One region of the Streptomyces sp. NPDC015131 genome, then DNA from elsewhere that is predicted to be linked to it. Evidence: riboswitches for the same ligand, from Rfam matches in the RefSeq annotation. Region 1 holds a riboswitch; each other region holds the start of a gene.
The links. Region 1 has a riboswitch for thiamine pyrophosphate ahead of ACF08D_RS30320 (thiamine ABC transporter substrate binding subunit). Riboswitches for the same ligand answer to the same signal wherever they lie in the genome.
Positions count from the first base shown of each region.

Region 2: linked by a shared signal. The riboswitch ahead of thiC (phosphomethylpyrimidine synthase ThiC) and the one ahead of ACF08D_RS30320 (thiamine ABC transporter substrate binding subunit) in region 1 are both predicted to bind thiamine pyrophosphate.
Region 3: linked by a shared signal. The riboswitch ahead of thiO (glycine oxidase ThiO) and the one ahead of ACF08D_RS30320 (thiamine ABC transporter substrate binding subunit) in region 1 are both predicted to bind thiamine pyrophosphate.

Region 1 is NZ_JBIBVB010000009.1:111,377-121,654, forward strand. It holds partial or broken gene ACF08D_RS30300 (sensor histidine kinase) at 1-112, shown strand, start outside; gene ACF08D_RS30305 (response regulator) at 106-774, shown strand; gene ACF08D_RS30310 (ABC transporter ATP-binding protein) at 814-1,830, opposite strand; gene ACF08D_RS30315 (ABC transporter permease) at 1,833-3,437, opposite strand; gene ACF08D_RS30320 (thiamine ABC transporter substrate binding subunit) at 3,524-4,621, opposite strand; TPP riboswitch at 4,699-4,819, opposite strand; gene rlmN (23S rRNA (adenine(2503)-C(2))-methyltransferase RlmN) at 4,849-5,961, opposite strand; gene ACF08D_RS30330 (phosphatidate cytidylyltransferase) at 6,151-7,437, opposite strand; gene frr (ribosome recycling factor) at 7,437-7,994, opposite strand; gene pyrH (UMP kinase) at 8,153-8,917, opposite strand; gene tsf (translation elongation factor Ts) at 9,076-9,912, opposite strand; gene rpsB (30S ribosomal protein S2) at 10,011-10,278, opposite strand, start outside.
Region 2 is NZ_JBIBVB010000005.1:520,206-530,483, reverse strand. It holds gene cydB (cytochrome d ubiquinol oxidase subunit II) at 1-221, opposite strand, end outside; gene ACF08D_RS22575 (cytochrome ubiquinol oxidase subunit I) at 257-1,783, opposite strand; gene ACF08D_RS22570 (cyclophilin-like fold protein) at 1,981-2,349, shown strand; gene hisC (histidinol-phosphate transaminase) at 2,529-3,611, opposite strand; gene ACF08D_RS22560 (LacI family DNA-binding transcriptional regulator) at 4,125-5,231, shown strand; gene ACF08D_RS22555 (metallophosphoesterase) at 5,447-6,556, shown strand; gene ACF08D_RS22550 (hypothetical protein) at 6,717-7,547, shown strand; gene thiC (phosphomethylpyrimidine synthase ThiC) at 7,717-9,498, opposite strand; TPP riboswitch at 9,492-9,626, opposite strand; gene ACF08D_RS22540 (YibE/F family protein) at 9,698-10,278, shown strand, end outside.
Region 3 is NZ_JBIBVB010000002.1:322,587-332,864, forward strand. It holds gene ACF08D_RS06820 (phytoene desaturase family protein) at 211-1,722, shown strand; gene ACF08D_RS06825 (hypothetical protein) at 1,786-2,583, opposite strand; gene metF (methylenetetrahydrofolate reductase [NAD(P)H]) at 2,636-3,553, opposite strand; gene thiE (thiamine phosphate synthase) at 3,909-4,559, opposite strand; gene ACF08D_RS06840 (Rv2175c family DNA-binding protein) at 4,692-5,057, opposite strand; gene ACF08D_RS06845 (NAD(P)/FAD-dependent oxidoreductase) at 5,119-6,324, opposite strand; TPP riboswitch at 6,466-6,579, shown strand; gene thiO (glycine oxidase ThiO) at 6,577-7,758, shown strand; gene thiS (sulfur carrier protein ThiS) at 7,755-7,955, shown strand; gene ACF08D_RS06860 (thiazole synthase) at 7,959-8,753, shown strand; gene pknB (Stk1 family PASTA domain-containing Ser/Thr kinase) at 8,877-10,278, shown strand, end outside.

The DNA.
Region 1 (10,278 bases):
GCGCGGGGCACGGTCTGGCCGGGATGCGGGAGCGTGCCGCGCTGCTCGGCGGGTGCGGACCGGGCCGGGGCCGGGCGGGGGTTTCGTGGTGCGGGCGGAGCTGCCGTGGTGATCCGGGCGATCGTCGCCGACGACCAGGCGGTCGTCCGCACCGGGTTCGTGAACCTGCTGGCGACGCAGGACGACATCGAGGTGGTGGGCGAGGCGGCGGACGGGGCGGAGGCGGTCCGGGTGGCCGCCGAGCAGCGGCCGGACGTGGCGCTGCTGGACATCCGGATGCCGCACAGGGACGGCATCTCGGCGGCCCGCGAGATCCTCGCCGCGCCGGGCGGCGCGACCCGGGTGCTGATGCTGACGACGTTCGACCTGGACGAGTACGTGTACGACGCGCTGGTGGCGGGGGCGAGCGGGTTCCTGCTGAAGGACGCCACGTTCCCGGAGCTGCTGCACGCGGTACGGGTGGTGGCGCGGGGCGACGCGCTGCTGGCGCCGGGGGTGACGCGGCGGCTGGTCGCCGAGTTCGCCCGGCAGCGGGCGGGGGTGCTGCCGCCGCGGCCGGTGGACGGTCTGACGGCGCGGGAGGCCGAGGTGCTGGTGCTGATCGCGCGGGGCCTGTCGAACGCGGAGATCGCGGACGCGCTGACCATCACCGATCACACCGTGAAGACCCACATCAACCGGCTGTTCGCCAAGATGGGCCTGCGCGACCGGGCGCAGGCGGTGATCCTGGCGTACGAGCTGGGGCTGGTCCTGCCGGGCGGGCGACCGGGCTGACGCACCGGCGCATCCGGCGTACCCCCGTGCCGCCCACCGTCAGTCCAGGACCACGACCTCGTCCGGGGCGAAGGTCACCCCGATGACCGCGCCCACCTCGGGCGCGTCGCGCAGGGCGCACTCGGCCTCCAGGGGCGGGCCGGTCTCCGGGCGGAGCCGTACCGCCACGTGGTGGCCGCGGAAGGTGCGGCCCTCGACCGTGCACCGCAGCCCTTCGGCGGGGTCGCCGAGCCGTACACCGGCGGGGCGCACCAGGAGGCGGGCGGCGCCCTGGGCGGATCCGGCGGGCACCGGGACCTTGCCCCACGCGGTGTCGGCCGCCTCGCCGGTCACCGTCGCCGCGACCACGTTGTCGAAGCCGAGGAACCGGGCGACGAACTCGGAGGCGGGGCGCTGCCACACCTCCAGCGGCGTACCGCTCTGGGCGATGCGGCCGTCGCGCATCACCACGACCCGGTCGGCGAGCGCGAACGCCTCGCCCTGGTCGTGGGTGACGGCCAGCACGGTGGTGCCGAGCCGCCCGAACAGCTGCCGCAGCTCGACCACGAGCCGCTCCCGCAGCCCCCGGTCGAGCTGGCCGAGCGGTTCGTCGAGCATCAGCAGCCGGGGGCTGGGGGCGAGCGCGCGGGCGAGGGCGACGCGCTGCTGCTCGCCGCCGGACAGGGCGGCGACGGCCCGCCGTTCGGCGCCGGGCAGGCCGACGAGGTCCAGCAGCTCGGCGACCCGGGCGGCCCGCTCCCGGCGGGACGCGCCGCGCATGCGCAACCCGAAGGCGACGTTGCCACCGGCGTCGTGCTGCGGGAACAGCTGGTGGTCCTGGAACATCAGCCCGACGCCGCGCCGGTGCACGGGCACGCCCGCCTGGTCGGCGCCGTCGAGCAGGACCCGCCCGGAGTCCACCGGCTGGAGCCCGGCCACCACCCGCAGCAGGGTCGACTTGCCGCTGCCGCTGGGCCCGAGGACGCACACGGTCTCGTGGTCGGCGACGTCCAGGGACACTGCGTCCAGGGCCGTCCGGGTGCCGAAGCGTACGGTGACGCCGGTCAGGGCGAGCATGGTCACAGCTCCCCGGGGCGGTCGGTACGGATGCGTTCGAGGAGCAGCAGGGACACCGCGCACACCACCATCAGGATCGTCGAGAGGGCCATCGCCTGGCCGTAGTTGAGGTCGCCGGGGCGGCCGAGGAGCCGGGCGACGGCGACCGGCAGGGTCGGGTTGTCGGGGCGGGCGATGAAGACGGTCGCCCCGAACTCGCCGAGGGACACCGCGAACGCGAACCCGGCCGCGACCAGCAGCGCCCGCCGCACCAGCGGCAGGTCCACCTCGCGCCACACCCGCCACGGCGAGGCGCCGAGCACCGCGGCGGCCTCGCGCAGCCGGGCGTCCACCGCGCGCAGCACCGGCAGCATGGTCCGTACGACGAAGGGGACGCCGACCAGGGCCTGGGCGAGCGGCACCAGGATCCACGACGAGCGCAGGTCCAGCGGCGGCTCGTCCAGGGTGATCAGGAAGCCGAAGCCGACGGTGACGGCGGACACCCCGAGCGGCAGCATCAGCAGGGCGTCGAAGCCCCGCACCACCTTCCCGGCGCGCCGGGTGAGGGCCGCCGCGGCGAGGCCGCCGATCACCAGGGCGATCGCGGTGGCGGCCAGGGCGTACTGGAGGGAGTTGCCGATGGCCTCGACGGGCGGGACGAGGAAGGTGCCGCCGCTCGCGCCGGCGTCCTGGAGGGCCCGGTAGTAGCCGAGCCCGCCGCCGAAGGAGCGCTGGACGAGCACCGCGAGCGGCAGCAGGAGCAGCAGCACCACGGTGAGCAGGACGCCGCCGAGCAGCGCCCACTGCCCGGCTCCGCGCGGCGGGCGGGCGGTGAGCGCCGGGTCGACCAGCCGCAGCGCGGTCTCCCGCCGGCGTACCGTCCGGGCGTGGACGGCGAGGATGGCGCCGACGGCGGCGAACTGGACCAGCGTCAGCACCGCGGCGGTCGGCAGGTCGAGGAGCTGCGCGGTCTGCCGGTAGATCTCCGACTCCAGCGTCCGGTAGGCGGGCCCGCCGAGGATCTGCACGATGCCGAAGGAGGTGTACGTGAAGAGGAAGACCATCAGCGCGGCGGCGGCCACGGCGGGGCCGAGCGCGGGCAGGGTCACCCGCCGCCAGGCGCCGAGCCGGGACGCGCCGAGGACCCGGGCGGCCTCCTCCTGCCGGGGGTCGAGCTGCGCCCACAGGCCGCCGACCGTGCGGACGACGACGGCGTAGTTGAAGAAGACGTGCGCGAGGAGGATGGCCCACACGGTGGTGTCGAGCCGGACGCCCCACAGGTCGTCGAGCAGGCCGCCCCGGCCGAGGACAGCGAGGAACGCGGTGCCGGCGACGACGGTCGGCAGGACGAACGGCACGGTGACGACCGCCCGGAGGACCTGCTTGCCGGGGAAGGCGAAGCGGGCGAAGACATACGCCCCGGGGAGCGCGATCAGCAGGGTGAGCGCGGTGGAGGCGAGCGCCTGCCAGGTGGTGAACCACAGCACGTCCAGGATGTCCGGTCGGCCGAGGACCTCCCCGAGCCGCCCGAACTGCCAGGCCCCGTCCTCGGCGCGCAGCCCGCGGCCGGTGATGGCGGCGACGGGGTAGGCGAAGAAGACGGCGAAGAACGCCACGGGCAGGGCCATCAGCCCGGCCCGCAGCGCGCCGCCGCGGGCCCCGGTCCGGCCGGTGCCGGACCGGGGGGCGGTGGGCCGGGCCGTTGCGGGCCGGGTCACTTCAGGACGAGCGGGGTCCATGCCTGGATCCACCCGTCGCGCTTCTGGGCGATCTTCCCGGCGGCGACGGTGTACGGGTCGGCCACCGTGACGCCGTGCCGGGTGAACAGCTCGGGCAGGACGGCGTCCTTCGCGACGGGGTTCACGAACATCTGGAGCGGCATGTCCTCCTGGAACTTCTTGCCGATCAGGAAGTCGATCAGGGCCTTGCCGCCGTCGGGGTTCTTCGCCCCGGTCAGCAGGCCCGCGAACTCGGTCTGGCGGAAGCAGGTGCCGGTGGCCACACCGGTCGGCGCCACGGTGGGCCGCGGGTCGGCGTACAGCACCTCGACGGGCGGGCTGGAGGCGTACGACACGACGAGCGGCCGGTCGCCGCCCGCCTTCCGGCCGCCGGCGGAGCCGGAGAACTCCTGGTTGTAGGCCAGCTCCCAGCTGTCGACGACCTTCACGCCGTTGCCCTTGAGCTTCTTCCAGTAGTCCTGCCAGCCGTCGTCGCCGTACCGGGCGGCGGTACCGAGCAGGAAGCCGAGGCCGGGCGAGGAGCGCTCGGGGTTCTCGACGACGAGGAGGTCCTTGTAGGCGGGCTTCGCGAGGTCGTCGAAGGTCTTCGGCGGCGCCAGCTTCTTGTCCGCGAAGTACTTCTTGTCGTAGTTGACGCAGATGTCGCCGGTGTCGACGGGGGTCACCCGGTGCTCGCCCTTGTCGAGCTGCACGGCGTCGGGGACCCGCTCCAGGCCCTTGGCCTCGTACGGCTCGAACAGGCCGTTGTCCAGCGCGCGGGACAGCAGGGTGTTGTCGACGCCGAAGAAGACGTCGCCCTGCGGGGCGCCCTTGGTGAGGATCGCCTTGTTGACGGCCTCGCCGGCGTCGCCGCTCTTGAGGACCTTGACGGTGTAGCCGGTCTGCCGGGTGAACTCCTTCAGGACGGCCGGGGAGGCGTTGAAGGAGTCGTGGCTGACGAGCGTCACGGTCTTCGGCTTCTTCGCGCCGCCGTCGCCGCCGGCCGAGCCGGAGTCACCGCCGCAGGCGGTGAGCGTGGTGACGCCCAGCGCGGCGGCGAGGGCGCCGACCGCGATCTTCGTGGTGGTGCTCACTGATGTTCCTCCTGGGTGTGACCAGGAAGAGACGCGGCCCTGCCCACCGGATCCGTCCGGCGGGCAGGGCGCAACAGCTCGAGTAACGACCGAACTTCCTACCCAGAATGACCTGGGCGAGGTTCAGAGGGTCTGCGGCCCGCGTGCTGCACGCGGCGACCGCACTCTCAGCGCTGTGGCGCTCCCCTGTCGGAATATGCAGGTGTGTTCGAGCCCAGAGTACAAGCTCACCTCTCGGCGGCCGCCAGCTGTCCACAGGCGCCGTCGATCTCCTGCCCGCGGGTGTCACGGACGGTGACCGGGACGCCATGGGAGGCGATGGCCTCCACGAACGCCTTCTCGTCCTCGGGGCGGGACGCGGTCCACTTGGAGCCGGGCGTCGGGTTGAGCGGGATCAGGTTGACGTGGACGCGCTTGCCCTTGAGCAGCCGGCCCAGGAGGTCGCCGCGCCATGCCTGGTCGTTGATGTCGCGGATCAGGGCGTACTCGATGGAGACGCGGCGGCCCGACTTCTCGGCGTACTCCCAGGCGGCGTCCAGCACCTCGCGGACCTTCCAGCGGGTGTTCACCGGCACGAGGGTGTCGCGCAGCTCGTCGTCGGGGGCGTGCAGCGAGACGGCGAGGCGGCACTTGAAGCCCTCGTCGGCGAAGCGCAGCATGGCCGGGACGAGGCCGACGGTGGAGACGGTGATGCCGCGCTGCGACAGCCCGAGCCCGTCCGGCTCGGGGTCGGTGAGGCGGCGGATCGCGCCGACGACCCGCTTGTAGTTGGCGAGCGGCTCGCCCATGCCCATGAAGACGATGTTGGACAGCCGCGCCGGGCCGCCCGGCACTTCGCCGTCCCGCAGGGCGCGCATGCCGTCCACGATCTGGTGCACGATCTCGGCCGTCGACAGGTTCCGGTCGAGGCCGGCCTGGCCGGTGGCGCAGAACGGGCAGTTCATGCCGCAGCCCGCCTGCGAGGAGATGCACATGGTGACCCGGTCGGGATACCGCATCAGCACCGACTCGACCAGCGTCCCGTCGTGCAGCCGCCACAGCGTCTTGCGGGTGGTGTCGTCGTCGCACGAGATGTGCCGGACGACCGACATCAGGTCGGGCAGCAGCTCGCCCGCCAGCTTCTCCCGGGACGCGGCGGGGATGTCCGTCCACTGCGCCGGGTCGTGCGCGTACCGCGCGAAGTAGTGCTGGGAGAGCTGCTTGGCGCGGAACGGCTTCTCACCGATCGCGGCGACGGCCTCCTTGCGCTCGGCGGGCGTCAGGTCGGCGAGGTGGCGCGGCGGCTTCGTGGCTCCGCGCGGGGCGACGAAGGTGAGCTCTCCCGGGGCGGGGCGTGGCATGACCTGGTACTCCTCAGTAGGACGAGGCCGCGGTACGGGAGCCGGGAGACCTCACCGGATGATCCCCGCGCGGGGCGCGGAGCCGAAAGGGCCCGCCGCGCCGGTGCGGCGAGCCCTTCCAGGGTAACCGGACGGCGCCGCGGCCCGTCCCGCCGGAGATCCGGCGGGCGGCGGCGCCCCTCGGCGGGGTCAGCCCGAGCCGGTGAACACCACCAGCAGCAGCCACACCACCGGGGCGGTCGGCAGCAGGGAGTCCAGCCGGTCCATGATGCCGCCGTGGCCGGGCAGCAGCGTCCCCATGTCCTTGATGCCCAGGTCCCGCTTGATCATGGACTCGCCGAGGTCGCCCAGCGTGGCGCTGGCCGCGACCGCGAGGCCCAGCAGCAGCCCCTGCCACCAGGTGCCGCCGTCGATGGCGAACTCCATGCACAGCGCGCCCGCCGCCATCGCGAACGCCACCGCTCCCAGCAGGCCCTCACGGGTCTTGCCGGGGCTGATGCGCGGCGCCAGCTTCGTCCGGCCGAAACGCCAGCCGACGGCGTACGCGCCGGTGTCGCTGACCACCGTCAGCAGCAGGAACGTCAGCACCCGCCACGGACCGTCGTCCGCGGTGAGCATCATCGCCACGAACGTCGCCAGGAACGGCACGTAGAAGGCGGCGAACACCCCGGCCGTGACGTCCCGCAGATAGTTCTCCGGCGGTTCGGTCATCCGCCACACCAGCACCGCGAGCGCCGTCAGGGCCATGGCGACCCAGGCGCCCTCGGCGCCCCGCACATACCCGGCGACCACCATGGCCGCGCCGCCCACGGCGAGCGGCACCAGCGGCGCCCGGATGCCCTTGCGCTCCTGGAGGCGGGACGTCAGCTCCCACAGGCCGACCACCACGGCGACGGCGATCACCCCGACGAACACGGCCTTGACCACGAACAGCGACGCGACGATCACCGCGCCCAGGCCGACGCCGACCCCTATGGCCGCCCGCAGGTCCCGGCCGGCCCGCTTCTTCTGCCTGCCCCGCGCGCCCGGCTGCTCGGCACCCGGCTGCTCGGCACCGGGCCGCTCGGCGCCCGGCCGCTGCGGGGGCTGCTCCGCGCCGGACCACTCCGGGGGCTGCGGCGCCCCCGGTCCGGGCGGCCCCGGCCGGGGCGCTTCAGGCTGCGCGCCGGGCAGGGGCTCCTGCGCGCCGCCGTCGGGCCGGTGCGGCTGCCGGAACCCCGGCCGCCGCGGCGTCTCGTCGCGGAACGGGGGACCGCTCTGCGGAGCGGTCCCCCGGTCGCGGTCGTCCTGGTCTCCACCGGAGTCTCCGCCGGCGGGAACGTCGGGCACGATGGGCATGGGCCGAGTCTGCTGTGCCTCATGCCCGTCGTAGGCGGGACCCGCCGGGGCCGCCGGGGCGAACCCCGGGTGGTACCCCTGGTCGGGCGGACCCCACTGACCGCCTCTCGGCGGGGCCCCCCAGGATGAGTCGTTCATCAGACCTCGAGCAGCTCGGCTTCCTTGTGCTTGAGCAGCTCGTCCACCTGCGTGACGTACTTCGCGGTGGTGTCGTCGAGCTCCTTCTCCGCGCGGCGGCCCTCGTCCTCGCCGACCTCGCCGTCCTTGACGAGCTTGTCGATCGTCTCCTTGGCCTTGCGGCGCACCGAGCGGATCGAGATCTTCGAGTCCTCCGCCTTGCCCTTGGCCACCTTGATGTACTCGCGGCGGCGCTCCTCGGTCAGCTCCGGGAACACCACACGGATGATGTTGCCGTCGTTGCTCGGGTTGACGCCCAGGTCCGAGTCGCGGATGGCCTGCTCGATGTTGCGCAGCGCGCTCTTGTCGAACGGGGTCACCACGGCCATGCGCGGCTCCGGCACGGAGAACGACGCCAGCTGGTTGATCGGCGTGATCGCGCCGTAGTACTCGGCCACGATCTTGTTGAACATGGCCGGGTGCGCACGTCCCGTACGGATCGCGGCGAAGTCCTCCTTGGCGACCAGGACGGCCTTCTCCATCTTCTCCTCTGCCTCGAGGAGGGTCTCTTCGATCACCACTTGCTCCTGCGTGTCTATGAGTAGGCCCGGCGTACAAAGGGCTGCGGAACCTGCGTCGCGTCTGTTCCCTGCACGGTGTCCGACCGGCAGGGCTTTGTCCATCCCCTCGCGGGGCACCCCGGGAGGCCGGTGCCGGCCGCCCGCGGATCCGGGGCTCAGCTCCTGGTGCCCTGGTCGCTCACGAGAGTGCCGATCTTCTCACCCTTCACGGCCCGGGCGATATTGCCCGCCGCGAGCAGCTCGAAGACGAGGATCGGGAGGTTGTTGTCGCGGCAGAGGGTGATGGCGGTGGCGTCGGCGACCTTGAGGTCGCGGGAGAGCACCTCGCCGTACTCCAGCGCGTCGAACCGCACCGCGTCCGGGTTGGCCTTGGGGTCGGAGTCGTACACCCCGTCCACCCCGTTCTTGCCCATGAGGAGAGCTTCCGCGTCGATCTCCAGGGCACGCTGGGCGGCGGTGGTGTCGGTGGAGAAGTACGGCATGCCCATGCCCGCGCCGAAGATCACGACGCGTCCCTTCTCCAGGTGCCGCACCGCGCGCAGCGGGATGTACGGCTCGGCGACCTGGCCCATGGTGATGGCCGTCTGGACCCGGGAGTCGATGCCCTCCTTCTCCAGGAAGTCCTGGAGGGCGAGGCAGTTCATCACCGTGCCGAGCATGCCCATGTAGTCGGAGCGGGCCCGGTCCATGCCGCGCACCTGCAGCTCCGCGCCGCGGAAGAAGTTGCCGCCGCCGATGACGACCGCGATCTCCGCGCCGTCCCGGACGACCGCCGCGATCTCGCGCGCGATGGCGTGTACGACGTCGGGATCGACGCCGAGGCCGCCCCCGCCGGCGAACGCCTCGCCGGACAGCTTCAGCATGAAGCGGCCGGCCTTTTTACCGGTGTTGTCGTCGCCCTGTGCGGCGCCCTGGTTCATGGAGATCTCCTCGTGCACATACGAAGAAGGCCATTGCCGGTGGGTCTGCTGTCCCTACGGCAATGGCCTCCTCGTCAGATCTGTGGCCGCCGGCGCTCACGCGACCGACCGTCCACTGGGAAAACCCTAGCGGGATCCCGTGTCGAGCGCGTACCGGCTCAGATGCCGACCTTGATGCGGCTGAAGCGCTTCAGGGTGACACCGGCCTCGTCCAGGACCTTCTGGACGGACTTCTTGTTGTCCAGCGCGTACGGCTGACCCAGGAGGGTGGCGTCCTTGAAGAAGCCGTTGAGGCGACCCTCGACGATCTTCGGGAGCGCGGCCTCGGGCTTGCCCTCGGCACGGGTGGTCTCCTCGGCGACACGACGCTCGGCCTCGACGACCTCGGCCGGCACGTCCTCCTTGGAGAGGTACTTCGGGGCGAACGCGGCGATGTGCTGCGCGATGCCCTTGGCGACCTCGGCGTTCTCCTTGTCGAGCTCGACGAGGACACCGATCTGCGGCGGCAGGTCGGGCATCGTGCGGTGCATGTACGCCGCGACGTAACCACCGGAGAACTGCGCGAAGCGGTCCAGGACGATCTTCTCGCCGAGGTTGGCGTTGGCCTCGTCGACGTACGCCTGGACGGTCTTGCCGGCCTCGATCTCGGACGCGAGCAGCGCCTCGATGTCGGCGGGGGACGTCTTGGCGACGTGCTCGGCGAGGGCCTTCGCGACGCTCTGGAACTTCTCGCCCTTGGCGACGAAGTCCGTCTCGCACTTCAGCTCGACGATGACACCCGAGGTGTTGTCGTCGGCGATCACCGAGACGACGGCACCGTTCTCGGCGGAACGGCCCTCGCGCTTGGCGACGCCCTTCTGGCCCTTGATGCGCAGCGCCTCGACGGCCTTGTCGACGTTGCCCTCGGACTCGTCGAGCGCCTTCTTGCAGTCCATCATGCCGGCGCCGGTGAGCTCGCGGAGCTTCTTGACGTCAGCGGCGGTGTAGTTCGCCATGATCTGTGAGTCTCTTTCGAAGTCTGGAAGATCTACGAAGATCTACGGGTGGACGGCGGGAGCGGCACGCGCCCCCGCCGTCGATCCGAACCTGAAGGTCAGGCCTGCTCGGCGTCCGCGGCCGGAGCCTCGGCGGCCGGAGCCTCAGCAGCGGCGGGAGCCTCGGCGGCCGGAGCCTCCGCGGCGGCCTCGGCCGGCTTCTCGGCCTCGTCCGAGTCGGCCTTCTTCTCGCCGCCCTCGAGCAGGTCGCGCTCCCACTCGGCCAGCGGCTCGCCCGCGGCCTTCTCGCCCGGCTTCTGGTCACCGGTCGCGGCACCGGAACGGGCGATGAGGCCCTCGGCGACGGCGTCGGCGATCACGCGGGTG
Region 2 (10,278 bases), on a different contig from region 1:
CAGTCCGGGAACGCGGCGAAGGTCGCCCCGCCCGCCGTGAGCAGCCAGACCTCGTTGCCGTCCCAGACGGGCCCGATGGTGTTGATCAGGACACGCTTCTCGACCCGGTCGCGGGCGAGCAGCTTGGTCAGGACGCCGACCCCGAAGTCGAAGCCCTCCAGGAAGAAGTAGCCCGTCCACAGGAAGGCGATGACGACGAACCAGATGTCGTGGAGTTCCATGCCTCAGCTCCAGTCTCGTACGTGCTCGTACCGGCTCAGTACGAGAAGGCCATGGGCCGGTCGACTTCACGGTCGGGATTCTCCGGGTCCCGGTCGTGGCCGCCGATCCTGGTGGGCGGGTTGAGGTCGGCCTCCGTCAGCTCGGGCGGGCCGGCCTTGACGTACTTCACGAGCAGCTTGACCTCGACGACGGCGAGGATCGCGTACAGCGTCGTGAACACGATCATGGAGATGAGCACCTCGGCCTGGGACACCCCGGGCGAGACCGCGTCACGGGTGCGCAGGACGCCGTAGACCACCCAGGGCTGGCGGCCCATCTCGGTGAAGATCCAGCCCCAGCAGTTGGCGATGAGCGGGAAGGCCAGCGTCCAGAGCGCGACCAGCCAGTAGAGCCTGGTCAGCTTGGGGCTGAGGGCCTTCCGGAAGAGCACCAGGTGGGGCACCTCGTCCTCGCCCACCCGCATCCGGGCGGGCAGCAGGAACCGCTTGCGGGTCAGCCAGAGCCCGAGGAGCCCCAGCGAGAAGGACGCCATACCGAAGCCGATCATCCACCGGAAGCCCCAGTAGGCGACGGGGATGTTGGGCCGGTAGTCGCCGGGGCCGTACTTCTCCTGCAGGGCCTTGTTGGTGTCGTTGATCCCGGGCACGTACGACTCGAAGTCGCTGTGCGCCAGGAACGAGAGCAGGCCCGGGATCTCCACGGCCACCTTGTTGTGGCCCTTGTCGACGTCCCCGACCGCGAAGACCGAGAACGGCGCCGGCTTCTCGCCCTCCCAGAGCGCCTCGGCCGCGGCCATCTTCATCGGCTGCTGCTCGTACATCACCTTGCCGAGGAAGTCACCGCTGATCGCGGTGAACATGCCGCCGATCACCACGGTGACCAGGCCCAGCCGCAGCGAGGTCTTCATCACCGGGATGTGCTTCTTGCGCGCGAGGTGGAAGGCCGCGATGCCGACCATGAAGGCGCCACCGGTGAGGAACGCGGCGGACATGGTGTGGAAGACCTGGGTCAGCGTGGTGTTCTGGGTGAGGACCAGCCAGAAGTCGGTGAGCTCGGCGCGCCCCGTCTTCTCGTTGATCTTGTACCCGACCGGGTGCTGCATCCAGGAGTTGGCCGCCAGGATGAAGTAGGCCGACAGGATGGTGCCGATCGACACCATCCATATGCAGGCCAGGTGGATCTTCTTCGGCAGCTTGTCCCAGCCGAAGATCCACAGGCCGATGAAGGTGGACTCGAAGAAGAAGGCGATCAGCGCCTCGAAGGCGAGCGGCGCCCCGAAGACATCACCGACGAACCGCGAGTAGTCGGACCAGTTCATCCCGAACTGGAACTCCTGCACGATGCCGGTGACCACACCCATCGCGATGTTGATCAGGAACAGCTTTCCCCAGAACTTCGTGGCCCTGAGGTACTTCTCCTTCCCCGTCCGCACCCAGGCCGTCTGGAGACCGGCCGTCAATGCGGCGAGAGAGATCGTCAGGGGAACGAAGAGAAAGTGATAGACGGTCGTGATGCCGAACTGCCACCTCGCCAGCGTCTCTGGCGCCAGAGCCAGGTCCACGTCAGCTTCTCCTTACGGCCTACGTCCTACGGTCCGGACGTCCTCGCTTCGCTCGCCGATTCCGGTGGATCTTGGGAGGAACCCGGCGCGCTTGTGAATGCGTTCACAATCACAAGCTATTATGACTCAAACGAAATCCGTACCGGAAGGCGGGGGGCCTCTTTCGCGAAACTTCAACATCTTGTTGAATTCCGCGCATGCAGATCCGTATCTCCTGGCCCGCCGGCCACCTCACCGCCACACTCGACGAGACCCCCACGAGCAAGGCGCTCGCAGGGGTCCTGCCGATCACGTCCACCGCCCACACCTGGGGCGAAGAGGTCTACTTCGAGACACCCGCCTCGCCACCGCTGGAGTCGGACGCCCGGCAGGTGGTCGAGCCCGGCACGGTGGCCTTCTGGACCGAGGGCGACGCGCTGGCCCTCCCCTACGGCCCCACCCCGATCTCGCGCGGCGACGAGTGCCGCCTGGCGAGCCCCTGCAATGTGCTGGGCCGCGTGGACGGCGACCCCCGCGTCCTCGCCACCGTCCGCTCCGGCGACCCGATCCGCGTCGAACTGGCCTGACACCCGTCCTCCGGACACCCCACCGGGCGGGCGCCCCGCACAGCGACCGCCCGGAGGCCGTGCCCCGCTCAGCAGGACACCCGGAGCCGCTCCTCCCGGAAGGCTGCCGGGCCCTGGAACCGCTCCTCCCGGAAGGCTGCCGGGCCCTGGAACCGCTCCTCCAGGAAAGCTGCCGGAGCCTAGAACCGCTCCTTGCGGAAGGCCTCGGCCGCCCGCAGGAAGATGTCGTTCGCCTCGGACTCGCCGATGGTGACCCGCACGCCCTCCCCGGCGAAGGCCCGCACCACCACGCCCGCCTGCTCACAGGCGGCGGCGAAGTCCACGGTCAGCTCACCCAGCCGCAGCCAGACGAAGTTCGCCTGGGTCTCCGGGACCGTCCAGCCCTGACCCACCAGCCCCTCGGACACCCGCTGCCGCTCGCAGACCAGGGACCCCACCCGGCCCAGCAGCTCGTCCTCCGCGCGCAGCGAGGCGACGGCCGCGTCCTGGGCGAGCTGGCTCACACCGAACGGCACGGCGGTCTTGCGCAGGGCGGCCGCCACCGGCTCATGGGCGATCGCGAAGCCGACCCGCAGCCCGGCCAGCCCGTACGCCTTGGAGAAGGTGCGCAGCACGGCGACGTTCGGCCGCCGCCGGTAGATCTCCACCCCGTCCGGCACCTCGGTGTCGCGGATGAACTCGCGGTAGGCCTCGTCCAGCACCACCAGCACGTCGGACGGCACCCGGTCGAGGAACCGTTCCAGCTCCGCCCGGCGCACCACGGTGCCGGTGGGGTTGTTGGGGTTGCAGACGAAGATCAGCCGCGTCCGGTCGGTGATCGCGTCGGCCATCGCGTCCAGGTCGTGCACGTCTCCGGGCGTCAGCGGCACCTGGACCGGCGTGGCCCCGCTGACCTGCGTGATGATCGGGTACGCCTCGAAGGACCGCCACGCGTAGACGACCTCGTCACCGGGGCCGGACGTGGCCTGGACGAGCTGCTGCGCCACGCCCACCGAACCGGTGCCGGTGGCCAGGTGCGTCACGGGCACCCCGAAGCGCTCGGCGAGTTCGTTCATCAGCCCCGTGCAGGCCATGTCCGGGTAGCGGTTGAAGGCGGAGGCGGCGGCCAGCGCGCTCTCCATCACCCCGGGCAGCGGCGGATAGGGGTTCTCGTTGGAGGACAGCTTGTACGCGACCGGTCCCTCGGCCGCGGCGGGCTTGCCCGGCTTGTAGGTGGGGATGCCGCCCAGTACGGCGCGCAGCTTCGGGCTCGTCTCGCTCACTTGGGTCCTCCTCGACCGACGTACCACCAATACTGCTCACCCTATGAGGATTCCGCCGCGCTGCGAATGGCCGATTGCCACCAGTCCCGCGCCACCCCGGCCGACCGCGCCGCGCCGGTGCCTCCCCCGCAACCGATACGCCCCGGAGCACCCCACCGCGTACCCTTCGCACACCTTCGCCCCCTCTGCGCGCCCCCTCCGCTCCCTCCCCGTGCACCTCTCGTGCCACCGTTCATGCCGCCCGCGTAAGAACAGGGGCGCTCGCCCGCGATTTGCGCGCCCCTGGCTCGCGCCGTGGCGCGCGTCCCCCGTAGAGGTGAGTTGAGACCTCACCGAAACCGCGCCCATGTGGCAGGTCCATGCGTGCCGACGACAGATGGCGAAAGGGTTTTTCCCCCAACAGCCTTGCAATCCCTGGGGATCAGGGGGTGGCGACCGTGCAGAATCGTGCCTGTCAACGCGTGAATATGCGAACGGCTCTACCGCCCGCAGTCGCCCTACTATCGGCTCGCCATGACAGCAGCAGGGAAGCACCAGGTGAGCCGGGCACAGACCCGGGGAAGCCGGCAAGGGCGCGCGGGCATCCGGGATGTGGCCGCCGCAGCCGGGGTCTCCATCACGACTGTCTCCGACGCGCTCAACGGCAAGGGCCGGCTCCCGGACGCCACCCGCCGCCATGTCCGCGAGGTCGCCGACCGGCTGGGCTATCGCCCGTCGGCCGCGGCCCGCACGCTCCGTACCGGCAAGTCCGGCCTCATCGGCCTGACCGTGACGACCTACGGGGATGAACCTTTCACCTTCACCGAGTTCGCGTACTTCGCCGAGATGGCCAGGGCCGCCACCTCCGCCGCGCTCGCCCGCGGCTACGCCCTGGTCATCCTGCCCGCCACCTCCCGCCATGACGTCTGGTCGAACGTCGCCCTCGACGGCACCGTCGTCATCGACCCCTCCGACCACGACCCGGTGGTCACCGAGCTGGTCCGGCAGGGCCTGCCCGTCGTCTCGGACGGCCGCCCGGCCGGCACCCTCCCGGTCACCGCCTGGGTGGACAACGACCACGAGGCCGCCGTCCTCGATCTGCTCGACCACCTCGCCGACGCCGGCGCCCGCCGGATCGGCCTGCTCACCGGCACCACCACCGACACCTACACCCGCCTGTCCACCACCGCGTACCTCAACTGGTGCGAGCGCGTCGGGCAGGACCCGGTCTACGAGGCGTACCCCGCCCACGACCCCTGTGCCGGGGCCGTCGCCGCCGACCGGTTACTGGCCCGCCCGGACCGCCCCGACGCGGTCTACGGGCTGTTCGACCCCAACGGGACCGACCTACTGGCGGCGGCCCGCCGCTACGGCCTGCGCGTACCCGACGACCTGCTGCTGGTGTGCTGCAGCGAGTCGACCGTGTACGCCGCCACGGAACCGCCCATCACCACCCTCTCCCTCAAGCCGCGCCGGATCGGCACCGCGGTCGTCCAGCTCCTGATCGACGCGATCGAGGGCATCGACGCCGACCGGCCCGTCGAGCAGGTGATACCGACCGAGCTGATCGTCCGGACGTCCTCGCAGCGGCGGCCCCCGCGGACGACCGTCAGCCCGCCCCGGTCCCCGTCACAGCAGTGACCGGGGTGTGACGCCGGGGGCGACCGGTACCGCCTCCGGTCAAGCCCACGGGCAAAATTCCCCAATTGGGGGCCAATCGGCCGGTGAACCCGGGGAGCACCCGGATTCACCACCCCTGGTGCGTCACAGAGCACAACGCTCATTCCTATGATGGGCGGACGACACCGCGGACCGCCCCGACCAGGCCGGTCCGCCAGGTGTAGGGCGTCGCGACGGTGGTGGAGGGGTCGATGACTCAGGGGGCCGGTCAAGGACCCGTGGTGCGGACGGCGACGTTGCGCGACTTCCGCGTACCGCCGTACGCCCAGGTGCCCGTGCAGAGTCATTCCGTGCACGCCGCCCACCCGGGGAACGCGTTCCCCGAGGGCGAGCTGCCGGAGGGCTACACGCCGACCGAGCGCGACCTGCCGGTGATCAACCGCGGGGACACCGTCCAGGTGACCGTCGACCCCGAGCAGAGCGCCCCCGAGCAGGTGCCGGCCGCCGCTCCCGCCGCCGAGGGCGGCCCCGGCCCGCTGTACGTGGTGGGCGATGTCCATGGCTACCTGGACGAACTGCTCGCCGCCCTGCACCAGCAGGGGCTGATCGACTCCGAGGGTCACTGGGCCGCCGGCAACGCCCGGCTGTGGTTCCTCGGCGACTTCACCGACCGGGGCCCCGACGGGATCGGCGTCATCGACCTGGTCATGCGGCTGTCCGCCGAGGCCGCCGCCGCCGGCGGCTACTGCAAGGCGCTGATGGGCAATCACGAACTGCTGCTCATCGGGGCCAAGCGGTTCGCGGACACCCCGGTCAACTCCGGCGCGGGGACGGCCACCTTCCAGGCTGCCTGGCTGCTCAACGGCGGTCAGAAGAGCGACATGGACCGCCTCCAGGACGTCCACCTCCAGTGGATGTCCCGGCTCGACGCCGTGGTGGAGGAGGACGGCCACCTCCTGGTGCACTCCGACACCACCGCCTACCTGGACTACGGCTCCACCGTCGAGGACGTCAACGACACGGTCCACGAGATCCTCACCCGCAACGACGCCGACGAGTGCTGGGACCTGTTCCGGAAGCTGACCAAGCGGTTCGCCTTCCGGGACGACGGCGGCTCCACGGCGGTCCGGGAGCTGCTCGCGGCCTACGGCGGTGAGCGCATCGTCCACGGCCACAGCCCGATCCCCTACCTCCTGGGCGAAGTCGGCTCCGAGGACGGCGAGGACGGCGGCGGCCCCTCGGTGGAGGGTCCTCACGTCTACGCGGACGGGCTGGCCATCGCGATGGACGGCGGAGTGACCATGGCCGGAAAGCTGCTGGTCGTCCAGCTCCCGCTGCCCGACTAGAGCGTGACGCAGCGCAGTCGGGCACGTCGATTTCCGGAAATCCTCTGTCACCCCTTGCCGCGGCACCTCTACCATCGGTACTTCCGTAGCAGGCTCTCCTCCGTTTCTGCCCGACTGCCCGTTCCACACGGGTAGACAGGGCCCCACGGAGCATCGGGGGATGCACATGAAAAGCGCTCCGCACCTGCTGACCGAGGACCGCGCCGAGTACGAGCGCATCCTCGACGAGGCGCTGCGCACCGCGCACGACCGTCCGGATCTCGCCGGGATCGGGCAGCGGCTCAACACCGAGCAACTGCGCACCATGGCCCTCAACGCGACAGCGCTGATCGCCGCGGCGGCCGCCGCGGAGTACGACCACTTCGTCACCGTGCGCGCCGACGCCCGCAGACCCGTGGGGGTCATCGACTCCGTGCTCGGCCCACCCGACGAGGTGGGCGGTCCGGGAGCCGGCGCCGGTGTGGTCGTCACCGTCCTGGCACCGGTGCTCGCGGGCACGGCGGCGGTCATCTTCCTGCTCGTCGGATACGTGCTGAAGGCGCTGGACCCGCCCCCCGCGTTCGCGGACTCGCTGCTGGCGGCCGGCTGGTTCTTCGGGGCCGTGACGGCGGCGAGCATCCTGGCCGCCGCGATCGGGCTGCTGATCGCGGCCCGCCGCAACAGTGCCACCCAGGTCCCGGCCCAGGAGCCGGGCGGTGACCTGCCCGACGAAGTGGCCCGGGCGCGGGAGGCATGGCGGCACGCCCTGCTGGAGCGGGGCATCCTGCCGTTCCTGCGCGAGGCCCTGGCGGACCCGGAAGCGGACCCCCATCCGGCGGCCCCGCCGCGCCACTTCGGCCGGCTCCCGAAGGTGGGCTACAGCGGCCCGGAGTTCTCCAGCCCCAGCGAGGGCGAGGCACGGCCCCGCCCGGCGTTCACCAGTCCGGACTTCACCAGCCCGGACTTCGGCGGCCCCGAGCACCGGCCGGACCCCGAACCCCAACCGGACTAGGGCCCGCAGCTGCGGGCCCCCTGCCGGCCGGCCCGCCCACGGGATCCCGGCCGGCTCGCCCACGAGATCCCAGCCGACTCGCCCGCGGGGTCCCGCCGCGCGGTCCGGGCTGTTTCACGTGGAACGAACGCATGTTTCACGTGAAACAGCCCTCGCGGACGGATGTGGTTCAGTCCGCCATCGGCAGATAGACCCGGTTGCCGGCCGCGGCGAACTCCGCGGACTTCTCCGCCATCCCGGCCTCGATCTCCTGCTCCTTGAGGTCGCCCCCGTGCTCCCGCCGGATGTCCTGCGAGATCTTCATCGAGCAGAACTTCGGGCCGCACATCGAGCAGAAGTGCGCCGTCTTGGCGGGCTCCGCCGGAAGCGTCTCGTCGTGGAACTCCCGCGCCGTGTCCGGGTCCAGCGCCAGGTTGAACTGGTCCTCCCAGCGGAACTCGAACCGGGCGTCCGACAGGGCGTCGTCCCACTCCTGTGCGCCCGGGTGCCCCTTCGCCAGGTCCGCGGCGTGCGCGGCGATCTTGTACGTGATGACGCCGGTCTTCACATCGTCCCGGTTCGGCAGACCCAGGTGTTCCTTGGGCGTGACGTAGCAGAGCATCGCGGTGCCCCACCAGGCGATCATGGCCGCGCCGATGCCCGAGGTGATGTGGTCGTAGGCCGGGGCCACATCGGTGGTCAGCGGGCCGAGCGTGTAGAACGGCGCCTCCTCGCAGATCTCCTGCTGGAGGTCGATGTTCTCCTTGATCTTGTGCATGGGGACGTGCCCCGGGCCCTCGATCATGGTCTGGACGTGGTGCCGCTTGGCGATCTGGTTCAGCTCACCGAGCGTCCGCAGCTCGGCGAACTGCGCCTCGTCGTTGGCGTCCGCGATCGAACCGGGCCGCAGCCCGTCGCCGAGCGAGTACGTCACGTCGTACGCGGCGAGGATCTCGCACAGCTCATCGAAGTTCTCGTAGAGGAACGACTCCTTGTGGTGCGCCAGGCACCACGCGGCCATGATCGAGCCGCCCCGGGAGACGATGCCGGTCTTGCGGCGGGCGGTCAGCGGCACATACCGCAGCAGCACACCGGCGTGGACGGTCATGTAGTCCACGCCCTGCTCGGCCTGCTCGATGACCGTGTCCTTGTAGATGTCCCAGGTCAGCTCCTCGGCCTTGCCGTCGACCTTCTCCAGGGCCTGGTACAGCGGCACGGTGCCGATCGGCACGGGGGAGTTGCGCAGCACCCATTCACGGGTGGTGTGGATGTTGCGGCCGGTGGAGAGGTCCATGACCGTGTCGGCACCCCAGCGGGTCGCCCAGGTCATCTTCTCCACCTCCTCCTCGATCGAGGAGGTGACCGCCGAGTTGCCGATGTTGGCGTTGACCTTCACCAGGAACCGCTTGCCGATGATCATCGGCTCGATCTCCGGGTGGTTGACGTTCGCCGGCAGGACCGCGCGGCCGGCCGCGATCTCCTCGCGCACCACCTCGGGGGAGACGTTCTCGCGGAGCGCGACGTACTCCATCTCCGGTGTGACCTCGCCCCGGCGGGCGTAGGCGAGCTGCGTCACCGCCTGGCCGTCCCGGCCCCGGCGCGGCTGGCGCGGGCGGCCGGGGAACACGGCGTCGAGGTTGCGCAGCCCGCCGCGCGGCGAGGTGTGCTTGATCCCGTCGTCCTCGGGGCGGACCGGACGGCCCGCGTACTCCTCCGTGTCCCCCCGCCCGATGATCCAGTTCTCCCGGAGCGGGGGCAGACCACGGCGGACGTCGGTCTCGACGTTCGGGTCGGTGTACGGCCCGGACGTGTCGTACAGCGTCACGTCCTTGCCGTTGGTGAGGTGCACCTTGCGGACCGGCACCCGGAGGTCGGGGCGCGAGCCCTCGACGTACCCCTTATGCCATCCGATGGACTTCCCGGCCTCGTCGTTCTGGTTCGAGGCAGGCGTGCGTGCGTCCTGAACGGTCATCGTGACCTACTCCCTACGCCGGCATTACCCGGTAACAGGTTCGGCGGTCGACGCAGCGGTCTCCGTACCCCTCGTACGGATGTCAGCGCCCTCTCAGCCCGGTGCTCCGAGCTCCCGCGTGTACAAATGTGCCACCACGCTAGCGCCCTCCCGGCCACGCTGAACAGAGGGCCCCTGCCGTTCTTGCGATGATCGGTCGGTGACTTCTTCGCAGCAGCCCCCCGAGCCGACCGGACAGGCACATGGTCATACGCCGAACCATGCCCATGCGCACGTCCACAGTCATGGCCCCGCCGCGCCGGTCTCCCGGCACCTGCGCAAGGTCATCGCCGCGGTCCTGATCCCCTTCGCCACGGCCGTCCTGGTGGGGCTCGCCGTCCTCTGGCCCGGTGGCGCACCGGCCCACGAGCGCACCGGGGTCGGCTTCGACCGGCAGACCGAGCAGGGCACGGTGGTCCGGGTCGACCGGGTCGACTGCAAGGACGTCAACGCCGCGCAGGTCCCGCCGACCGGCGACACGACCACCCCCGAGGGGCGCGAGGCGGTCAACGCCCAGCAGGGGCAGTGCGCCAAGGCCACGGTGGAGGTCACCACCGGCAAGGACAAGGGCCGCACCTTCGTCGAGGTCGTCCAGCCCGACGCCCCCCGCCAGCTGGAGGAGGGCCAAGGAGTGGTGGTGGCCTACGCGCCCGACGCCCCCCGCGACCTCCAGTACTCGGTCACCGATGTGAACCGCAAGGTGCCGATGCTGCTGCTCGCGGGCATCTTCGCGCTGGCGGT
Region 3 (10,278 bases), on a different contig from region 1:
GGTGCCGGGTCCGCCGCCCCGTGCCGGCGGTCCGGGCCCGCGCCCCTTCCGTGACCACCACTCTTCCGTCCGGGCCCCTCGCGGCCCATCCGCGCACCTACTCATCTCACGGGCTAGGTACGGGTACTCACGGGCGCCCGCGCCCGGGTGCACGCGTGCGTGCCCGCCCGCCGCGAGGGGCTGTCGGCGGGGGCGGATAAGGTCCCTGGCATGGCACGGATTGTGGTGATCGGCGCGGGGATGGGCGCCATGGCGGCGGCGGCCCGGCTGGCCGTGGCGGGCCACCGGGTGACGGTGTACGAGCGGGCGGAGACGTACGGCGGCGCGGTCGGCCGGTTCGAGCGCGAGGGGTTCGCCTTCGACACCGGGCCGGGGCTGCTGCACCTGCCCGCCGTCTATCGCGACCTGTTCCTGAAGACCGGCAAGGAGCCGCTGGAGAGCCGCGTCGGGCTGACCCAGGTCGACCCGGCGAGCCGGCACGTCTTCGCGGACGGTACGGCGGTGTCCCTGCCGAACGCCTCACGGGCCGGCGTCGTCGCCGCCCTGGACGGCGCCCTCGGCGCGGGCGCGGGGCAGCGGTGGGGCGAGTTCCTGAACCGGGCCCGGGACGCCTGGCACCGCTCGCGCAGGCCCTTGCTGGAGGAGCCGCTGCCCGCCGACGTCGCCCCGTTCGCGCGTGACCCGTACCCGGCGCCGAGGACGGGTGCGCTGCGCCGCCGGGCGGCCACACTCGCCGAGGTGGGGCGGCGGGAGCTGCGCGACCCGCGCCTCGCCGCGCTGCTGGAGAGCCACGCCCTGGCGTACGGCCTCGATCCGGTGACCGCCCCGGCCTCGGCGGCGGTGCTGCCGTACATGGAGCAGACCTTCGGCAGCTGGCACGTGAGCGGTGGCCTGCGGGCGCTGGCGGACGCGGTGTACGAGCGGTGCCGGGAGCGGAAGGTCGACTTCGTCCTGGGCACACCGGTGACCGGGGTCCTGGTGGAGGACGGCCGGGCGGTGGGCGTCGAGCTGGGCGGCGGGCAGGTGGTGGACGCCGAGTACGTGGTCGCGGGCGCGCCCCTGCCGGCGCTGTTCCGGGACCGGGTCGTGGCGTGGGACCGCCAGGACGCGTGGCCGCGCCACCAGGAGGCCGCGCGGACCGGGCGGGTGACGGTCTGCCTGGCGCTGCGCGGGGCGCGAGAGGAGGGCGCCGCGCACCGGACGGTGGTGCACTCCGCCGACCGCCGGGACGAACTGGACGCCCTGGCGGAGGGGCGGCTGTGCGAGCGGCCCACGGTGGTGGTGCTGCGCCCCGGCGACGAGCGGCTGCGCCCGGACGGGGAGCACGAGTCGGTGACGGTGACGGCGACGGTCCCGGCGCACGGTACGGGCGCGGCGGACGGCCTGTGGGGCGCCCCGGCCGCCCCTGCGGAGGCGTTCGCCGACCGGATGGTGGAGGCCGCGGCGGCGGCGGTGCCGGGGCTGCGGGAGCGGCTGCTGTGGCGGGTGGTCCGCACCCCGGCGGACACGTTCCGGGAGACCGGCGTCTTCCAGGTGCCCGCCCCGGCGCTGGCGGGCGCGGGCGGGGCGTGGCTGCCGGCCGCGAATCCGGCGCCCGTGGCGGGGCTCCTCTTCGCCGGCGGCTGGGCCCATCCGGGCGGGGGCCTCGCCCACGCCGGGATGTCGGGCGCCCTGGTGGCCGGGCTGATCGTCGAGGGCGCCGGCTTCCGCGGCTCGCGGTAGCGGGCGCACCCGCCGCCACGCGCGCGTGGCCTTACCGCGCCCGTGGCCGACTCGCGCCCCCGATCAGTAGCGGTACGGGTCCGCCTGGCCCTGGTCGTAGCCGTACGGCTGCTGCTGGGGCGTCTGGTGCTCGGCGTCGCGCTGCTGGGGCACCCACACCCCGCCGGGCGGGGTGTCCGTGCCGTACTGGCCGGCGTAGGGGTCGGCGTACTGCTGCCCGCCGTAGCCGCCGTCGTAGGGGGCGGTGCCGATGTACGGGTCCGAGTAGGCGGCGTACCCCTGCTCGTTGCCGGTGCCGTAGTCGTAGGAGGCCGTGGCGTAGGTGCCCTGCGGGTCGTGGCCGGTGGGCGCGTAGGCGTCGAAGCCCGTGCCGTACGCCGCGGCGGCGGGGGCCTGCCGGGCGTCCTGGTAGACGCCGTACTGGCCGGTCTCGTCCGGGAGCGGCTCGGGCGCGTAGACCTCCGTGGTCCCGGCGGCGGACGGTTCGTGGCCCGGCACCTGGTCCCGGGCCTCGTCCTGCTGCTCGTAGGCGAGATGCGAGACCTCCAGCGTGGGACCCGCGGCGGCGGGCGCGGCCGCCGCCCTGCGGCGCCGGCTGGCACCCGGGCGGCCGCCGATCGCCCAGCCGGTGGAGAAGCCCCGCCGGAAGGAGAGGGTCACATAGGTCTGCCCGATCGCGAAGGCGACGGCACCCGCGGCGATCACCGGCACGGACGGCAGCAGGACGCCGAGGACCACGCCCAGGAAGCCGGTGAAGGCGAGCAGCCGCCAGCGCAGCCGCGCCTTGTACTGCAGGAGCACCTCACCGAGCAGCCACAACGCGACCACACCGAACGCGATGTAGAGGACCGTCCAGCCCATGCCCGCCCCTCTCGTACGGCCCTCCACCGCGTGGTGCGGCGGGTACGGCCGGTCAGGACTGCCGGTGCAGTCCGAGATTCTCGTAGATCTCGAGCGTGGCGGTGGAGTTGTTGAGCGTGATGAAGTGCAGCCCGGGAACGCCCTCGGACAGCAGCCGCGCGCAGAACTCCGTCGCGTACTCGATGCCAATGGAGCGTACAGCGGCCGGATCGTCCTTGACGGCGTGGATCCGTTCTTTCAGCTCGGCCGGGAAGTGGGCGTTGCTGAGCTGGGCGAACCTCTCGATCTGCTTGACGCTGGTGACGGGCATGATTTCGGGGATGATCGGGGTCTCGCAGCCCTGGGCCGCGACCCGGTCGCGCAGCCGCAGATAGTCCTCCGGGAAGAAGAACATCTGGGTGATCGCGTAGTCGGCGCCCGCCCGGCACTTGTCCACGAAGTGCCGGACGTCGGTGTCCCAGTCGGTGGAGCGGGGGTGCATCTCGGGGAAGGCCGCGACACCGACGCAGAAGTCCCCGGACTCCTTGATCAGCCGCACCAGGTCGGCCGCGTACCGCACGCCCTGGGGGTGCGGCACCCACGCGCCCATCGGGTCGCCGGGCGGGTCGCCCCGGACGGCGAGGATGTTGCGGATGTCGGCGTCGGCGTACTGGCCGATCATGTTGCGCAGCTCGGCGACGGTGTGGTTGACGGCGGTGAGGTGCGCGACGGGGGTGAGCGTGCTGTCGGCGGCGATCTCCTGGGTGGCCTTGACCGTCCCGGCCCGGGTGGAGCCGCCGGCTCCGTAGGTCACGGAGACGAAGCTGGGGGCCACCGCCTCGACACGGCGCAGCGCGTTCCAGAGGTTCCGCTCGCCCTTCTCGGTCTTGGGCGCCCAGAACTCGAAGGAGTACGTCGTCTTGCCGGTCGCGAGCATCTCGCGCACCGTTCGGGCGCGATCTGTCCTGGTGGATGGTGTGCCAAGGGCCATACGGGCAGATTAGCCAGGGGTCGGGCCTCACCCAACAAGAGGAGGGTAATATGTCAGGTTTGCCGGACTCTTGTCCACGCCTTGGACTCACGTGGACACTTCGGGGGCGCCTGCAGCTCTCCACGAGGGCACGGAGAGCGCCGCCGCGTGGACACAGCGGCACACGGGCGGGGTGCGGACAGGCAGGCCGGGAGGGTGCGGGCGGGGCGCGGCCCGGGGGCGTCCGGCGGGTGTCCACGTCGTGGACACACATGGACGCTCACACGCGCGTACGCCCCTGCCACCGGAGCCCGGCGGCAGGGGCGTACAGATCAGGCGCGGCAGGTGCGTACGGATCAGGCGCGGCGCTCGCGGATCAGGCGCAGCGCTCGCGGACGCGGCGGGCCAGGTCGGCCGTGGCGGCGGCCGGGTCCTCCGCCTCGGTGATCGCCCGGACGACCACGATCCGGCGGGCCCCGGCGTCCAGCACCTGGTCCAGGTTGCCCGCGTCGATGCCGCCGATGGCGAACCACGGGCGGTCCTGGTCCAGCGAGGCGGCGTACCGCACGAGGTCCAGCCCCGGCGCGTACCGCCCGGGCTTGGTGGGCGTCGGCCAGCAGGGGCCCGTGCAGAAGTAGTCCACGCCCGGCTCCTTCACCGCCGCGTCGACCTCGGCGCGCGCGTGCGTGGAGCGGCCCACGAGCACCTCGTCGCCGAGGATGGCGCGGGCGGCCGGGACGGGCAGGTCGCCCTGGCCCAGGTGCAGGACGCCGGAGCCGATGGCGTGGGCGACGTCGGCCCGGTCGTTGACCGCGAGCAGCGTCCCGTGCCGGCGGCAGGCGTCGGCGAACACCGCGAGGTGCTCCAGCTCCTCGCCGGCCTCCATGCCCTTGTCGCGCAGCTGCACGACGTCCACCCCGGAGGAGAGCACCGCGTCGAGGAACTCGGGCAGGTCGCCCTGGCGCTTGCGGGCGTCCGTGCAGAGGTAGAGCCGGGCGTCGGCGAGCGTGGCGCGTGCGGTGGACATGAGGTCTTCCCCCCGGTTGCTGCGGCGGTGCGCGGCCGGGGCCGGGGACGGCTTCCCCCCGCCCCCGGCCCGTGGCACCACCTGGTGTCGGTGTTCGGCCCGGCGTGGTGCCGCCGGGTGCTTACCTGGACGTCAGACGGCGAGCGCCTGGGCGCGGCGCTTCACCTCCGTGCCGCGATTCTCGCTGAGCGCCTGCGCGGGCGTGCCCGGCAGGGTCGGGTCGGGGGTGAAGAGCCACTCGAGCATCTCTTCGTCGGTGAAGCCGTCGTCCTTCAGGAGCGTGAGGGTCCCGGAGAGGCCCTTCACCACCTTGCCGTCCTTGATGAAGGCGGCGGGCACCTGGAGCGCCCGGTTCTCACCCCGGCGCACGGCGATCAGCTGGCCCTCCTTGACCAGCTGGCGCACGCGCGTCACCTCGACATCGAGCATTTCCGCGATGTCGGGCAGGTGGAGCCAGGCGGGGACGAGAGCATCGATCTTTGCGTCAATCTCGGTCACAGGACAAGCGTGCCATCCCGCACTGACAGCCGGTAGCCGGGCTACGCCGGACCGGCCGCCGCTACCCCCGGGCGGCCGACTTCAGCGGGACGGCCGGGTCGGCGACCAGCGCCGGGTCGAGCGGGGTCCCCGCCTCGATCAGCTTGCGCCCCTGCGCCAGGTCGCGCGGGCGGCCCACAGCGAGCAGCGCCACCGGGGCGCCGTCCCGCAGCCACACCACCGACCAGGCCGGCTCGGCCGGGTCGCCCCGCCGGACCATGGTGTCGGCGCCCGCGTGGTGGCCCGCGTACTGCACGAACCGGCCGAACTGCTCCGACCAGAAGTACGGCACCGGGTCGTACGGCGGGGGCGCCTCGCCCACCACGGCGGCGGCCACCGTCCGGGGCCCCTGGAGGGCGTTGTCCCAGTGGTGCACCAGCAGCCGCTCGCCGTAGCGGGCGGACGGGAAGGAGGCGCAGTCGCCCACGGCGTACACGTCGGGCGCGGACGTGCGCAGCCGGTCGTCCGCGACGATCGCGCCCTCCGGGCCGAGGGCGACCCCGGAGCCGGCCAGCCACCCGGTGGCGGGCCGGGCGCCGATGCCGACGACCACGGCGTCGGCGGGCAGCAGCCGGCCGTCCTCCAGGGCGACCTCGCCCGCCTCGACGTGACCCACGCGCGCGTGGGTCAGCAGCCGCGCGCCGCTCTCCTCGTACCAGGCGGCCATCGGCGCGGCGACCTCGCCGGGCAGCGCCCCGGCGAGCGGGCGGTCCGCGGCCTCGACGACCGTGACGGCGCAGCCGGCCTCCCGGGCGGCGGTGGTGAACTCGGCGCCGATCCAGCCCGCGCCGACCACCACCACGTCCCGCTTCCCGGCCAGCACCGGGCGCAGCCGCTCGGCGTCGTCGAGGGTGCGCAGCAGGTGGACGCCGGGAACGCCCCCGGCGCCGGGCAGTGCGACGGGCCGGGCCCCGGTGGCGACGACCAGCACGTCGTACGGGACGGGCCCGGCCTCGGTGTCCAGCTCGTGGTCGCCGGGGCGCAGCGCGGTCACCTCGACGCCCAGGCGCAGTTCGATGCCGAGGGCCTCGAAGTCGACGTCGAAGGCCGACCCCTCCGCCGTACCGAGGAGGACCGCCTTGGACAACGGGGGCCGGTCGTACGGCTGGTGCGGTTCGGCGCCGATCACGCGCACGGGGCCGGTGAAGCCCTTCTCGCGCAGCGCCACGGCCGTCTGCACACCCGCCATGCCGGCGCCGACGACGACGACGCGCCGCTCTGCTTGCATCCGCTCGTTCACCCGCCCACCTTACGCAGCTGACGCTTTGTCAGGAAGGGAGCTGTTCCACCCAGCCTCGTTCGCCGAGCGGGGGCGCCGGGGTGAAGCTCCCTTACTGCGGGCCGGGGGGTGGGGTTAGTCTGGCCACCGCAGAGCACACGCGGGAGCCCGGACGCACCGGGCTGAGAGGGAGGCTGGGACGGCCTCCGACCGTACGAACCTGATCCGGGTCATGCCGGCGAAGGGAGGGGCTGGACGCCCATGCATCCACGTACGTCAGACGTCCTCGTCGTCGGGGGCGGAATCATCGGCCTGGTCACGGCCTGGCGGGCGGCGCAGCGCGGCCTGCGGGTCGCGCTGGCCGACCCCGAACCGGGCGGCGGGGCCGCGCAGGTCGCCGCGGGCATGCTCGCCGCCGTCACCGAACTGCACTACGGCGAGGAGACGCTCCTCGGGCTCAACCTGGAGTCGGCCCGCCGCTACCCGGACTTCGTCGCCGAGCTGGAGGACGCGTCCGGCGGCGTCGGCACCGGCTACCGCGCGTGCGGCACGCTCGCCGTGGCCCTGGACGCCGACGACCGGGCCCACCTGCGGGAGCTGCACGCCCTGCAGCAGCGCTCCGGGCTGGCCTCGGAGTGGCTGACCGGCCGCGAGTGCCGCCGCCTGGAGCCGATGCTGGCGCCCGGCGTGCGGGGCGGGCTCCGGGTCGACGGCGACCACCAGGTCGACCCGCGGCGGCTGGCGGCCGCCCTGCTGGCCGCCTGCGAGCGCGCCGGGGTGGTCCTGCACCGTGCCTGGGCGCGGCGTCTCCTGGTGGCCGGCGACCGGGCGGCCGGGGCGGTGCTGGAGGACGGCACCGAGCTGGGCGCCGCCCAGGTGGTGCTGGCGGCCGGCAGCCTGAGCGGCCGGCTCGACGGCGTCCCGCGGGACGTGCTGCCGCCGGTCCGCCCGGTCAAGGGTCAGGTGCTGCGGCTGTCGGTGCCCGCCGCGTACGCCCCCTTCCTGAGCCGTACGGTCCGGGCGGTCGTGCGCGGCGGCCAGGTGTACCTGGTGCCGCGCGAGAACGGCGAGCTGGTCGTCGGCGCCACCAGCGAGGAGCTGGGCTGGGACACCACGGTCACCGCGGGCGGGGTGTACGAGCTGCTGCGCGACGCGCACGAGCTGGTGCCGGGCATCACCGAGCTGGCACTGACCGAGACCCGCGCGGGTCTGCGGCCCGGCTCCCCCGACAACGCGCCCCTGCTCGGCCCCACCCGGCTGCCGGGACTGCACCTGGCGACCGGGCACTACCGCAACGGGGTGCTGCTGACCCCGGTCACGGGCGAGGTGATGGCCACCGTCCTGACCACCGGGGAGCTGCCCGCGGAGGCCCGCGCCTTCGCCCCCGGCCGCTTCCGGTCCGCCGCCGGCGCCCCCTCCCTCTCTCCCGCAGGAGTGTCATGAACGTCTCCGTCAACGGCGAGGCCCGACAGCTCGCCGGCCCCACCACCCTGGACGCCCTGGTGGCCACGCTCACCTCGGCGACGTCCGGGGTCGCCGCCGCCGTCAACGAGACCGTCGTCCCGCGCGGCCAGTGGGCCGGGACCCGGCTCGGCGAGGGCGACCGGGTCGAGGTCCTCACCGCCGTACAGGGAGGCTGAACCATGGCGGACGACCGTCTGACCATCGCCGGGACCACCTTCGACTCCCGGCTGATCATGGGCACGGGCGGGGCACCCAGCCTCGACGTGCTGGAGCGCTCCCTGGCCGCCAGCGGCACCGAGCTGACCACCGTCGCGATGCGCCGCCTCGATCCCACCGTGCAGGGCTCCGTCCTGTCCGTCCTCGACTCCCTCGGCATCCGCGTCCTGCCCAACACGGCGGGCTGCTTCACCGCCGGCGAGGCCGTGCTGACGGCCCGGCTCGCGCGGGAGGCGCTCGGCACGGACTGGATCAAGCTGGAGGTCGTCGCCGACGAGCGGACCCTGCTGCCCGACCCGATCGAGCTGCTGGACGCGGCCGAGACCCTGGTCGACGACGGGTTCACGGTCCTGCCGTACACCAACGACGACCCCGTGCTGGCCCGGAAGCTGGAGGACGCCGGGTGCGCGGCGATCATGCCGCTGGGCTCGCCCATCGGCTCCGGCCTCGGCATCCGCAACCCGCACAACTTCCAGCTGATCACCGAGCACGCGCGCGTGCCGGTGATCCTGGACGCGGGCGCGGGCACGGCGTCCGACGCGGCGCTGGCGATGGAGCTGGGGTGCGCGGCGGTGATGCTGGCGTCGGCGGTGACCCGGGCGCAGGAGCCGGTGCTGATGGCGGAGGCGATGCGGCACGCGGTGGAGGCGGGACGGCTGGCACACCGGGCGGGGCGCATCCCCCGCCGCCACTTCGCCGAGGCGTCGTCCCCGGTGGAGGGCCGGGCGGTCCTGGACCCGGAGCGCCCGGCGTTCTGAGCCCGGCGCGGCGCCCGTCGCGGGGGGACGGGCGCCGCGCCGTGTCACAGGCCGGTCCCGGACCGGCCCCGGGGTGGGGACGGGGCGGCGGGGGTGTCGGTGCGGGCTCGTAGACTCGGGCGGGTGGATACGACCCTGCACGACCCCCTCGTCGGCCGCCTGCTCGACGGCCGCTACCGGGTCGACGAGCGCATCGCCGTCGGTGGCATGGCCACGGTCTACCGGGCCGTCGACACCCGGCTGGACCGGCTGCTCGCCCTGAAGGTGATGCACCCCGCCCTCGCGACCGACGCGACGTTCGTGGAGCGGTTCATCCGCGAGGCCAAGTCCGTGGCCCATCTGTCGCACCCCAATGTGGTCGGTGTGTTCGACCAGGGCGCCGACGGGGAGTACGTGTACCTGGCGATGGAGTACGTCGCCGGCTGCACCCTGCGGGACGTGCTGCGCGAGCGCGGGGCGCTCCAGCCCCGGGCGGCGCTCGACATCCTGGAGCCGGTGCTCGCCGCGCTGGGCGCCGCGCACCGCGCCGGGTTCGTCCACCGCGACATGAAGCCGGAGAACGTGCTGATAGGGGACGACGGCCGGGTCAAGGTCGCCGACTTCGGGCTGGTCCGCGCCGTCGGGGCCGCCACCCACACCACCGGCTCGGTCCTCGGCACCGTCTCCTACCTGGCGCCCGAGCAGATCGAGGACGGCACCGCCGACACCCGGGCCGACGTGTACGCCTGCGGTGTCGTGCTGTACGAGATGCTGACCGGCGCCAAGCCGCACGCGGGCGACACTCCCGCCCAGGTCCTGTACCAGCATCTGAACACCGACGTCCCGCCGCCCTCCGCCGCCGCCCCGGGCCTGGCGATCGAGCTGGACGAGCTGGTGGCGGGCGCCACCGCGCGCAACCCCGAGGTGCGCCCGTACGACGCGGTGGCGCTCCTCGCCCTGACCCGGGAGGCCCGCGCGGCGCTCGGCGACGACCAGCTGGACCTGCTGCCCCCGGGGGCCCGCACCGGAGGCGGGGGCGAGAGCACCGGCCCCGAGGAGCCGACCAGCGTCCTGGCGCGGCCCCGCCCCGGCACGGGCGCCGGCGACGGGGTCGAGCGCACCAGCCGGCTGGCCATGCCCCCGCAGCCCGCGCCGGGCCCCGGGCGTGCGGCGCCCGGCCGGCCTGCCCTGCCGGTCCTTCTGGGCGCCCGCCGCGGCGTGCTCGCGGCGGTGGTGGCCGTGCTGCTGGTCCTCGGGGCCGGCGGCGGTGTCTGGTACATCAACTCGGGGCAGTTCACCCGGGTGCCGACCGTGCTGGGGCAGACCCAGGCCGAGGCGGAGAAGCGCCTCACCGACGCCGGCCTGGAGGTCAAGGGCGTCGAGCGCGACTTCAGCACCGCCTACAAGCGGGGCACGGTGATGGCCGCCGACCCGGCGCCCGGGGAGCGGATCCGGGGCAATGACGCCGTCACCCTCACCGTCTCCCGGGGTCCCGAGATCGTGAAGGTCCCCAACCTCAAGGGCCTGGCGCTCGCCGACGCCAAGC